3 regions of the Clostridium swellfunianum genome follow, and region 2 is predicted to be linked to each of the others. Evidence: riboswitches for the same ligand, from Rfam matches in the RefSeq annotation. Region 2 holds a riboswitch; each other region holds the start of a gene.
What was found. A riboswitch is a leader RNA that binds a small molecule or an ion and turns the genes downstream of it on or off. The one in region 2 is predicted to bind cyclic di-GMP.
Positions count from the first base shown of each region.

Region 1: linked by a shared signal. The riboswitch ahead of NBE98_RS22540 (sensor histidine kinase) and the one ahead of NBE98_RS06970 (DUF5667 domain-containing protein) in region 2 are both predicted to bind cyclic di-GMP.
Region 3: linked by a shared signal. The riboswitch ahead of NBE98_RS02285 (helix-turn-helix domain-containing protein) and the one ahead of NBE98_RS06970 (DUF5667 domain-containing protein) in region 2 are both predicted to bind cyclic di-GMP.

Region 1 is NZ_JAMOFV010000006.1:2,739,934-2,743,683, reverse strand. Features, by position in the region: gene NBE98_RS13095 (SipW-dependent-type signal peptide-containing protein) at 1-327, shown strand, start outside; gene NBE98_RS13090 (hypothetical protein) at 467-1,198, shown strand; cyclic di-GMP riboswitch class II at 1,386-1,469, shown strand; gene NBE98_RS22540 (sensor histidine kinase) at 1,550-3,259, shown strand; gene NBE98_RS13080 (response regulator) at 3,256-3,750, shown strand, end outside.
Region 2 is NZ_JAMOFV010000006.1:1,533,619-1,537,368, forward strand. Features, by position in the region: gene NBE98_RS06960 (response regulator transcription factor) at 1-880, opposite strand, end outside; gene NBE98_RS06965 (sensor histidine kinase) at 873-2,471, opposite strand; cyclic di-GMP riboswitch class I at 2,667-2,755, shown strand; gene NBE98_RS06970 (DUF5667 domain-containing protein) at 2,888-3,750, shown strand, end outside.
Region 3 is NZ_JAMOFV010000006.1:456,422-460,171, reverse strand. Features, by position in the region: gene NBE98_RS02290 (uracil-DNA glycosylase) at 1-304, opposite strand, end outside; gene NBE98_RS02285 (helix-turn-helix domain-containing protein) at 496-1,287, opposite strand; cyclic di-GMP riboswitch class I at 1,405-1,493, opposite strand; gene NBE98_RS02280 (MFS transporter) at 1,662-2,873, opposite strand; gene NBE98_RS02275 (AraC family transcriptional regulator) at 2,887-3,750, opposite strand, start outside.

The sequences.
Region 1 (3,750 bases), 1.2 Mb from region 2:
TGGAATGCTGACAATGCTAATGTAGCATTTGGAACTGCTAGTGGTAGTGAAAATACTGCAACTATTGATTTAGATAATTTATATCCAGGAGCTGTTGCAACAGTTACTCTTCCGGTAAAGAATAATGGAACAATACCTGTAAAGAATGGTACATTTACATTTAGTAATGTTCCTAGCTGGTTAACAGTTAGTACAACTAGCCAACCTACTTTAGCTGTGACTGAACAAAAGAATGTAACAATTACAATGACAGTTGGAGAGAATGCTCCACAAACTTCAGATGCAACATTTACAGCTACAGCTGTTTATCAACAATTTAACAAATAAATTAATCTTAATTTAATAAAGCAGGTTATAAACCTGCTTTATTAATATATATTTAGTTAAGTCGAAAAAAAATCTTAACATATGAAAAGGTGATAATAAGATAATTTAATTATAACATTATCTAAAGGTGTAAGCATTTATGAGAAAGATAAAATTATTGTGTATAAGCTTTGTTGCTGCGCTTAGTCTAATGGGTATAGGCTTTGCTGCTTGGCAGGATGATTTAACGGTTTTTAATACCGTTTCAACGGGACAATTAAATATTGAATTTATGAAAGATTCAAATGGATCTGCATCATCTATTTTTAGCATAGATGATGCAACGCAAAATTATGTGAAGCTTCAACCAACAGAGATTTCAGATAACAATAAAAAGTTGTCTATATCTGTTAAGGATTTATATCCAGGGGCAATGGTGTTGTATAATTCTAAAGCTCAAAATGTTGGTACAATACCTGCTGCAATCTCAGAGATCAAAGTGGATTTTCCTATCGATAATACGCTGCTAAAACAGAGCTTAGTTATAGCTGGAGGATATACTTTATTTGATAAGACTGGAAAGGTAAAATATGATTCTCAAAATGAACCTATGGAGGGTTACTTTGTTGGAACGTTGGCTGAACTTCAGAGAAATTTAAATTCAATTCTTAAGGGATTGAGAATGGATTCGGAAGATTATATTCTGTTTGGAGTTCCGGAAAAGTATGCAGATAAAGTAAAACAGAAAGTTCCTTCATTTAATAAGGATTGGGCTAATAATACTGTTATATATTTTCCAAATCTTAATGAAGATCAGAATCAACTCCAGAAACAAACAGTTTTATTTGATATAAAAATTAATTTCCAACAATTTAATAAGAATATACCATAATAAGAAGGCAGGGATAGAATGAACTAACCCTGTCTTTTTAAATTTGCTGTATTAAGATGTCATAAAGTTTGATTAAAGCAAATGAAAGGTATGATTAAAACAAAATTTGTCTATAAAAAATAAAAAAATGACACATAAATCATTTGGAAATAATATACAATTAGGTGATATAATAAGTAGGAAAGTTAAATATAATGGAGGCAAAGAAATATACACTGCAATTGGGCACCTGGTGTATATTGAGCCAGTGGTGCAACCGGCCAATGAAAAATTATTTTCGTTGGTTTTTTTATTTGTAATAAAAATTAAAAACAAATAGGAATTAAGTGTTGATGAAGGGAAGGAATTTAAGTGATAAGTGTGTTGAAAAATTTAGTTAAAATAAAGCATATGTCAGATGATATAAAAATAATTTATCTATATAGATATTTTTCACTTGCAATAACTTCTCTGTTCTATTTGATTACAAATAATCAATCTTCTATAAATAATAAATTAATAATGATTTTATGCTTAAGCATATCATCCATTATCTTAAATTACTTGTATATTAAAGTGGATGCAGGTAAGACAATTATTAAGCTGTTAATTTTAATTGAAATTATAGTAAATACAGTGATTTTGATACCTACAGGAGGAATAAACAGCCCCTATATATGGTATTCACTAAATACAATTCTAATTAATATACATTTTTTAAATATATATTATTGCATGATAAACTTAATTTTTTATCTTATTGTTTCTTCTGAAGTTTCTGCCTACATATTTAATAAAGCAGATCATAACCTTGAAAAAAATTTAATAATCAATTCAAATCTAATACTTAGCTTCGTGTTAATTACATTGGCCATATATTTATTATTTAAGCTAGCAGATAAAATAGGAAGAGAAAGGGAACAGCTTAAGATATTAAATAATCAATTAGCCAATACAAATAAAAGACTAAATGAGTCTATGGAGTATACAATGTCTCTCTATCAAGCGGTGTATTCGTTTGTAAATGTAAAAAATGGAGATAAGTCAATAAGATTACTTGTAGACTATACTAAGAAAATCACTAAAGCAAACAATGTATTTTTTTTCGAACCTTGCGCTAGTGGCGAATTACTTATACTATTTGATAACAATATACCTGAATACTCAAAACACGCAATAAGTAAAGTAATTACCAATAACTTAAATGATATTAAGGACTCTGATGAACCTGTTTATATATTTGAAGGCAATTATGATTATATCGCTGTCACTGTAAAGTCCTTAAATAAAATATATGGAATACTAGGAGTTGAAATAAATTTAAGTCAAGATAAAGTTATTATAAGAGAAAACATAGATCAATTAAGATTTTTAGCATCTTTAAGTTCTGTTGTGTTTGAAAAAAATGAATTAGAGCAAATCAATGAGAGGTTAGTAATAAGTGAAGAACAAAATCGAATAGCGAATGAAATTCATGATAGTGTTAGTCAAAGGCTATTTGCAGCAGCATGTGGAATCCATTCATTAACTAAAAAGGTGATGAACAACTATTCAGTAGATGTTATTGAAGATCTTAATGCTATTAGAGATTCTATAAATAATTCAATAAAGGAATTAAGGGAAACAATTTATAGGCTTAGCTGGAAGAAAAAAGGACATAGTGCATTTAAGGAAAATATAGAATCTTTTATTGAAGATATATCTAAGCTTAATAATGTAGATATACTATTTGATTTAGTAGGTGATGAGGAATTTATAAGCACTGATGTTAAAAAGGCATTATACAGAATTATTTGTGAATGTATTGGAAATTCCGTGAGGCATGGCAAGTCAACTAGTATTAAAATTCTGATACATATAGAAAGGAGCTATACAAGCTTAGAAATTATTGATAATGGAATAGGTTTTAATGTAGATGATAGAACCAAAGCAAAGAATGGAGGCTTAGGTCTTTCAAATATATTTAATTTAGTATATCTATTTAGTGGAAAAATTAAAATCAATAGTTCAGATAACGAAGGAACAAGGGTCGATGTGTTATTCCCTAATAATACTTTAAGCGATGTGGAGGTAGTAGTATGAGGTTAGTAATTGTTGATGATCATCCATTAGTAAGAAGGGGACTTATTTCAGTTTTGAAGGAAGAGAAAGATATAGAAATGGTAAAAGAAGCATCTAATATTACTGATGCTGTTAGTTTAATTACTAAAGAACAGCCTGATATTGCTATTATTGATTTAAAGTTAGGGAACGAGAATGGACTAGATATTGTGGCAAGAAGCAAGAAGTTAAGTAATACTACCAAATTTATGATATTAACTACATTCATATCACAGGAAGATTTCTTAAAGGGTGAGCAGATAGGTGTGGATGGTTATATGCTTAAAGATGCATTTTTTGAGGATCTTTTTTATGCAGTTAAATCTATAAATAGAGGCAAGAAATATTATGATCCAGGGATTATTGATTATAGTCATAGGGAAAAGGAAAATAATTTGATAAGTCAATTAACTGATAGGGAAAAAGAAGTGTTGCTAGAGCTTGGTAAGGGGTTTAGCAATGAGGATATAGCA
Region 2 (3,750 bases):
CAACGGTCATACCCGTTTCCTGCTTAAATATATCTCCTATATGATTTTTAGTAAGAAATAATGCTTCTGAAATCCTGGTCATGTTTATTTCTTTTTCCATATTGTTAATAATATAAGTGCATATTTCCTTTATAAGCGGACTCTTCTTAGAAGATAAGATAAACTTGTTTATTACTGAAACCAAAAGTTCAATTCTTTCTATCAGCTTTGTGTTTATCAAGTCAAGGCTGTCACACCTTGTTAAGCTTATATCAGAAAGTTCTTTTTCGTCAATAAGTTTATCCAACCACTTATTATTTGCTTTTACTCTCATATAAATTTCACCATAAATTTTCTGCAAAACAAGTGCTGCAGCCTTTACATCCTCGTTTGATGCGGCGAAGGTATCTTTAATCACAACCTCTATATTTTCTCTAAGAGCTGCATCCCCTTCTGATATGGCTTTAACAATAGACTCTAATTTACTTTCAGAATACACAAGATTTTTCACACCAGCATTTTTTTCTTCAATATACTTTTTAACTTTTTTTAAAAGTTCTTTTAATTCTTCCTCATTAACAGGCTTGACAAGGTAATCAAATACTCCGTGTTTAATGGCTTCCTTTGCAAAACTAAACTCACTGTGCTCAGTTAGAAACACAACGCAGGAAGCCAAGCTTTTTTCTTTAGCTTCTCTTAAAAGTTCAATTCCATTTACTACTGGCATGCTTATGTCTGTTATAAGAAGCTCAACAGGTTCTGCCTGAAGCTTTTCAAGTGCCTCCTGTCCATCTCCTGCCTCAGATACAATAACAAAGTCTGAGTTTTCTTTCCATATAGACAATCTTTTTATTTGTTTTCTCATTATTTCTATATCATCTACAAGCATTACCTTAAGCATTTTCCACCTCGTCCTCTGTTAGTGGTATTGTAAAGTACACTCCAGCCCCTTCATTTACCTTGCCCTCTATCCAAACTCTTCCACCATGTTTTTGTATTATCTTTTTAACAGCAGCAAGTCCTATGCCTGTTCCTTCAAACTCCTGCTTCCTATGAAGCCTTTGAAACACATTAAAAAGTTTGCTTGAATACTTCATATCAAAGCCTGCTCCATTATCCTTAATAGAAAATATATATTCATCCCTTTCTTTGAGGCAGCCTACTGTGATTACTGCAAGTTCCCTATGCTTAGTAAATTTGACTGCATTTGAGATAATATTTACAATAACCTGTTTAAAAAGCACCTTGTCTACATATATTTCTGGAAGGTCTCCTTCAATAATTAATTCCATTTTTCTATTTGGGTTCATAACCTTAAACTGCTGCCATACTTCTCCAATAATATGTTTAGCATCTACCCTTTCTTTAGAAAGACTAGTCTTTGAAGTTATTGAGTAATCCAACAGCCTACTAATTAAGCCTATCATTTCTCTGCTGGTTTTTTGTATGCCTTCAACCATTTCCCCTGCTTCAGCATTCAGTGAAGCTCCGTAATCTTCTTTTATGAAGCTGCTGTACATATCTATTGCCCTAAGTGGAGCCTTAAGGTCATGGGAAATAGTATAAGCAAAGCCTTCAAGCTCATTAACTGCATTTTGAAGCTGACAGGTTCTGTCCTGAACACGCTGCTCCAGCTCATCATTAAGAGTTTTTATCTCTTCCTGTGTTTCAAACATCCTCTGAACAAACCTTAAAGTTATTCCTCCCATTATAAAAAAGAATATAACCGCAAGAAAAAAAGTAAGTCTTGTTTTTTCATTTGTATTTATAAGCCAGTACAGAGGATGAATTTTATCAATTATATAGTTTTGAATTCCTAGAATAATAAGACTGAAGCCTAGACCAAAGGCTACAATTGCCATCATAATTCTAGTGTTGTATTTTGCACCTCTTGATACTCTAAGCCCAAATATTTTTCGTACAAAAGGAAGCAAAAGAAGAGCATCACAAAGTGCCACAAGTATGGATTCTACAATAATTCCTTTTACTGCAAACAGCACAACTATTCCTGTTTCCACCTTGCAGTATGCCTGTAAGTTCCAAAAGGGAGGAAAACTACTGTTTAATTTAATTAGAGATTCAAAAAGAGTTACATACAAAAGCATTCTGATGACTATATGAATAAGCTGAAGAAAATAAATGTTATAGTAAAACTTCTTTACCTGAAGTCTCTTTTGTCCTCCATAGCCATGTATTATTATCCATAAATATAAGGAAATCACTGCAACCATGGAAGCCCACCCATTATATCTTCCTAGTATAAAGGGATATAGCGCAACAAGACCCAAGGTAATACTTAAGATTCCATATTTAATACCCCAGGCAAGAGCCACTAGCAGCGGAAGTGCAATACTCCAGGTAAAATTTATTGAAAAGCCGTTAAAGTCAAATCTGCTGGAATAAAATATTCCCACAAAACCTAGAAAGCCTAAAAGAATTGAAACTACACTTTTATATAAACTTGAATTATTAAAACTATTATGTTGGTTCATATTCTCTCCTTTCGCCACTATTCTACCATCTTATATTTCGCTATTCAACACAACAGTATGTGAGATTAGCAGCCTCTTCTCTAATGCATGAGTAAAAGCTATTTTATAAAATAACTCTGCAAATACGAAAAACCCAAAAGCCTGCATCTTGTTTTTTTGATTTGCAGTAACTATAATATTATATAAGATGATAAAACTCGATAAAGGCAAAGTTAGTGAAAGCTAATGACGCAAAGCTATAGGGGCTAAAGTATGCTTGTATACTATGTCAGCCAGCTGCCGAAAGGTTTGGAAATATATAAAATACCCAACCTTTTATGAGGTTTGGGTATTTTTTTACCTTCAGGCGTAATTTAGATTATTTTCGGGATAAAATCATCTAAAAAATAACTAAATTGATGGGGAGGAATAAACTTATGAAAAAGAGCTTTATTGTAATTGCTCTGCTGGCTGCTTTAGTAGGAATGTCCAGCAACGTACATGCTTCAGGAACATTAGATACAAGCCAAGCATCAACTGAAGTTACTGCTACTGCAGCTGAGGACACAAGCACATCCGAAACAGAGGTATCACCAGAGGAGGTTTCAACCGAATCAGGGGAACAAACTCAACCGGTAGTATCAGGTGAAGATGAAACTGCCATAGATGAGAAACAAATTGAAGATTCTGCTGGGATACTTCCTGATTCAATATTCTATGACCTAGAACGTGCAATAGAACAGCTTAAGATTGCTATCACTCAAAGCGAAGAAAAGCTTGCATCTATCAAAGCAGAGCTCGCAGCTGAGAGAGCAGCAGAAGCTGCTGTTATGGTAAACGAAGGTGAGGAAGAACTAGCAAATGAAGCTGCAGAGGAATATTTAGAAATGCTTAACGAAGCTGCAGATCATATTGATAAAGCAATTGAAGAGCAAGGTCAAGCTGAGCAGGCTCTTGAAACTCTTGATGAATACTATAAAAAAAGTGAACAAGTATTAAAATCTGTGCTTGCAAAGGCTCCAGAGCAAGCGAGAAAAGGCCTAGAAAATGCACTAAGCCAACAGAACAAAACAGCAGCAATTGTCAATGGTGCTAAGGCGGCAAAAGAAGCAGTTTCTGCAGCTAAGGATCAGGTGGATGCTGCAAAGAGTGAACTTGAAGCAGCAAAGATAAGCGGCGATGAGGAAGCCATTAAGGCAGCTGAAGAAAAAATCCAGACCGCTGAAGCATTAAAAACTGAACTTGAGACTCTGAAGACTTCCGCTAATTTATCAAAAGATACAGTAAAGAAACTTGTTGA
Region 3 (3,750 bases), 1.1 Mb from region 2:
TATCTTTTTCCTCTACAAGTTTGTATCCAGCCTCTCTGCCAAATAAGTCGAGTCCATTCATATTATTCATAAGCAAATGCTCACTTGTAAAAGGAACTCCTGTAAGCCTGCAGCCTCTGTAGCCTGGTGCCTCTCCTACAAGCATAACCTTTGGCTTTATCTTATTCATCTTATTTAGATAAATCAGTAAGTTCTTTCTTCTAATCTCATTATCCTTATACTCATAGGAGTACTGGTTGTACACATTAGGTGTAACTTCTGTCATAGCCAGCTCCTCTATGAAGCCTTCAAATTTGTTTCTCATCTAATCAATCCTTTATAGAATTAAGTTTACTAAATATTATTATATTAATAGTGAAGGTTTTATACAATGAGTGAAAATTTGGAAGGACTACTTTACTAGCAGGTTTGCTAATAAAATAGTCCTTTACATATGGGCATCTTCTTATATAACTATTTATTTAAATACTATATGTTATAAATCTATTTGATTGATTAAACTTGCAAAAAACCATTCATCCTGCTCGTTATCTTTCCTTGAACTGAATAAAAGCTTCTATTTAAAAGAGTAGCAATTTCTCTATAAGTTTTGCCGTTGTTAACCATAGACTTAAGAGTCATTTCTTCTTTGGTTGTCCACTTTTTTCGAGACGACATATCTTTCTTAAGCTTATCTGACTCTACCTTTGCTAAAAGCCATTCTGGAAGCTCACAGCTTCCTTTATCTCGTGAAGTTATGAAGCAGGTATTTATAAACTTAAGATCGCAACTTCTCGCATCCCATTTATCTTGATGTTCCTCTAAAAATATTTTAAAGTTATAGATAGTAATCTGATATTTCTTTACAGAATTAACCTTTAACCTTCTATATTTTACATAACCTCTGTTCATCCAATTATAAATAGTCCTCGTTCCAACTCCTAAAACAGAAGCAACATTTTTAGGAGTAAGGTATTCACCATTTGCAATAACCTGATCCCTAAGCCCTATTTTGTGTGCCTTAAGCAAAATTCCATTCTTTGTTCTTCCTAGCTTTTTTGCTATATTTTCTACAGGAATAACTCCCCACTTCTCCTCAAGGTATGATACTTCTTCTTCAGACCAGTGTTTATTTTCTGAGTTTAATCCAAGTCCTTTAGCTTTTTTTATAATACTCTCCCTGCTTCTATCAGGCAAAAGTCTTATTATTTCTTCCATAGGTTTTACATTATAAAAATCTTTTAATATTTGTACTTCTTCGTTTGTCCACTTTTTCTTTAAACATTTTTTTACTTCATTAGTATTCAATTCCCCACACACTCCTCAATTAATAAAACATTAGTTGTTTTTAGTTAACTTAATTATTAAAAAAAGACAAGCAAAAAAGGTGCCTGTCTAGTAAAGCTCAAAAAGTTAACCTATATCAACGGCAACCTGACAATCATGGCAATTAATCTTGCTTTAGACTCACGGCTTTGCGTCTCCACCTTTCGATGGGTTTGCTATTATACAAATATAAAATAATTGATTTATGAAGTTTTATTTCTATTATTTTACACTCATAATTATATTATATAAATTTGGCAAATTCAAGGTTTTTTATAATATAATTAAAATTACTTATTCTATTTTTGGAGACTTATATGTCTGAAAGCACTTATTCACTAGCAAATTCCATTTTCTTACTTTTTTCGCTCCATAATAAGCAATACTACTACAGGAGATAAGATGATTCCAGAAACTACTATAGCAGCAGAAATTGAGGTTTTTAAAGCTATAAACCCAATAATAGGTCCCCCAATAATCTGACCTAAGGCGTCTATCTGCCCATAGGTTGATATAACTGTAGCTCTTACCTCTGATTTTATATTTTTATTTCTCCAAGCACTGTATATTGGTCCATTGGTAGTTCTTAAAATATAGAATAAAAGGTACATGGATAATGCTAAAGTAAAATTTCCCGAAAACCCAAAGAAAATCACTGCTGCAACCATAAGTATATTAATTAGAGTTAGTATCCAAACCCTATCAAGCTCCCCTGTTTTCTCCATTCTTCGCTTTATATATTCAACTGCAAGTATGCTTATAAGCATCGCAGTGCCATCTATAATTCCAATCCAAACTATAGGCTTGATTCCTGCTATGTTTGGAAAGCCTATATCATTTTGAAGGTGCGCTGTCCATAATCTGTCAAAGCCTTCGCTATAAAGGCCATACAAAAGTGCTATAGACATCATTAAAACTAACACTTTGCTTCCTTTTATAAATTTAATCCCTTCCATGAAGGTATGTCTCATTTGCATCCAAGAATTTCTGTCTTCTGCAGGAGCGGGTTTGAAATTTTCCTCCTTCATAAAGAACATTAGAAAAACAGAAAGCATTATAAATAGAACTCCACCGATGATAATTGGCAAATTCATAAGCTTTACACCTATTACAGTACTTAAAAGTATGCCAATAAAGGAAGCCAACTGGCTCATTTGAGCTCCTTTTAAATAAACCCAATCTAAACTTTTGCCTTCCAGCTCATCTGCTATCCAAGCTTCATCTGCACCACTTGTAAAGGTATAGCCCAGTCCCCATAAAAACTGGCTTACTATGACTGCTGCAAATAACGGCACAGAGCCTTCTAATATAAATGCTGTTCCAATTAATAAAAGCCCTATAATAACCGAAAGCTTTCTGCTTTTCATGTCTGCAACAACACCTGTTGGTACCTCAAATACAAAACAGGAAGCTTCTAAAACTGTACCTACAAGTACAAGCTGAAGGGGATTTAAATGTAGAGTATCAATTCTATAAAGCTGACTCACTGTAAAAACCATAGAAAAGAAAAGTGCCGAAGCACCTGAATATATTAAATAAATTGTGGTTTGAGATAGTTTTTTGCTCATTTAATCAACCCCTTCACTGCTTTTTAACTATTGGAATATATATGTCCATAACAGAACTTAAAGGATTATGGCATCTTTCATCGTAGTATTCAAAATCAGGCTTGCCCGGTGCTATTTCATAGCCCGAATTAGGAAACCATTCATACATTATATAATTCCAGGTTCCTTGAATAGCCTTTGAAAACTCTCTATTTTCATAAGGTGCAGGAGGTGTTGTAAACACTGCATACAAAGCCTCAGGTATTTCTGTAATTATAATATTCTCGCTTGGCCTATCATAAGCTTCTGCGGTTACTCCAAGAAGATACTGAAACTTGCCTGTTTCCATGTTAGGTGGGAAGCATACAGCATATTCTCCATGAACCGAAGGTTTGACCTCTTCATATAATTTATCTTCCCAGTTTTCTATTTCAAAACGTTCCCAAAAGGCTGGAATTTCTCTTTCATTTCTCTGGCTTTCAAAGCTTGTTTCAAATTCATACCCCGCAATCCTAAAAGAAAGCTTGGTTGTAATTTTGGGTTCCATAACTATCCCTTTCAAAAGGTTATATTTTTTCAGCACCATAAGATCTATTTTCTTTGGTATGCTTCCATTTATATTCTCTATATACTGACTTGGCGAGCAGCCATATTCTTTATTAAAGGCCTTGCTAAAACCACTATGGGTATTAAAGCCATATTGCATGGCAACATCAATTATTTTCTTGCCTTTATTAACAACATCACTTATGCCATGAAGCATCCTTCGCCTTCTCACATATTGCATTACAGGCATTCCCACATAGGCATTGAACAAACGATAATAGTGGTAGGATGAAAAACCAGTTAGCTCAGAAAGCTTATCTACACTTAACTCTTCCTTTAAATTCTCTTCTAT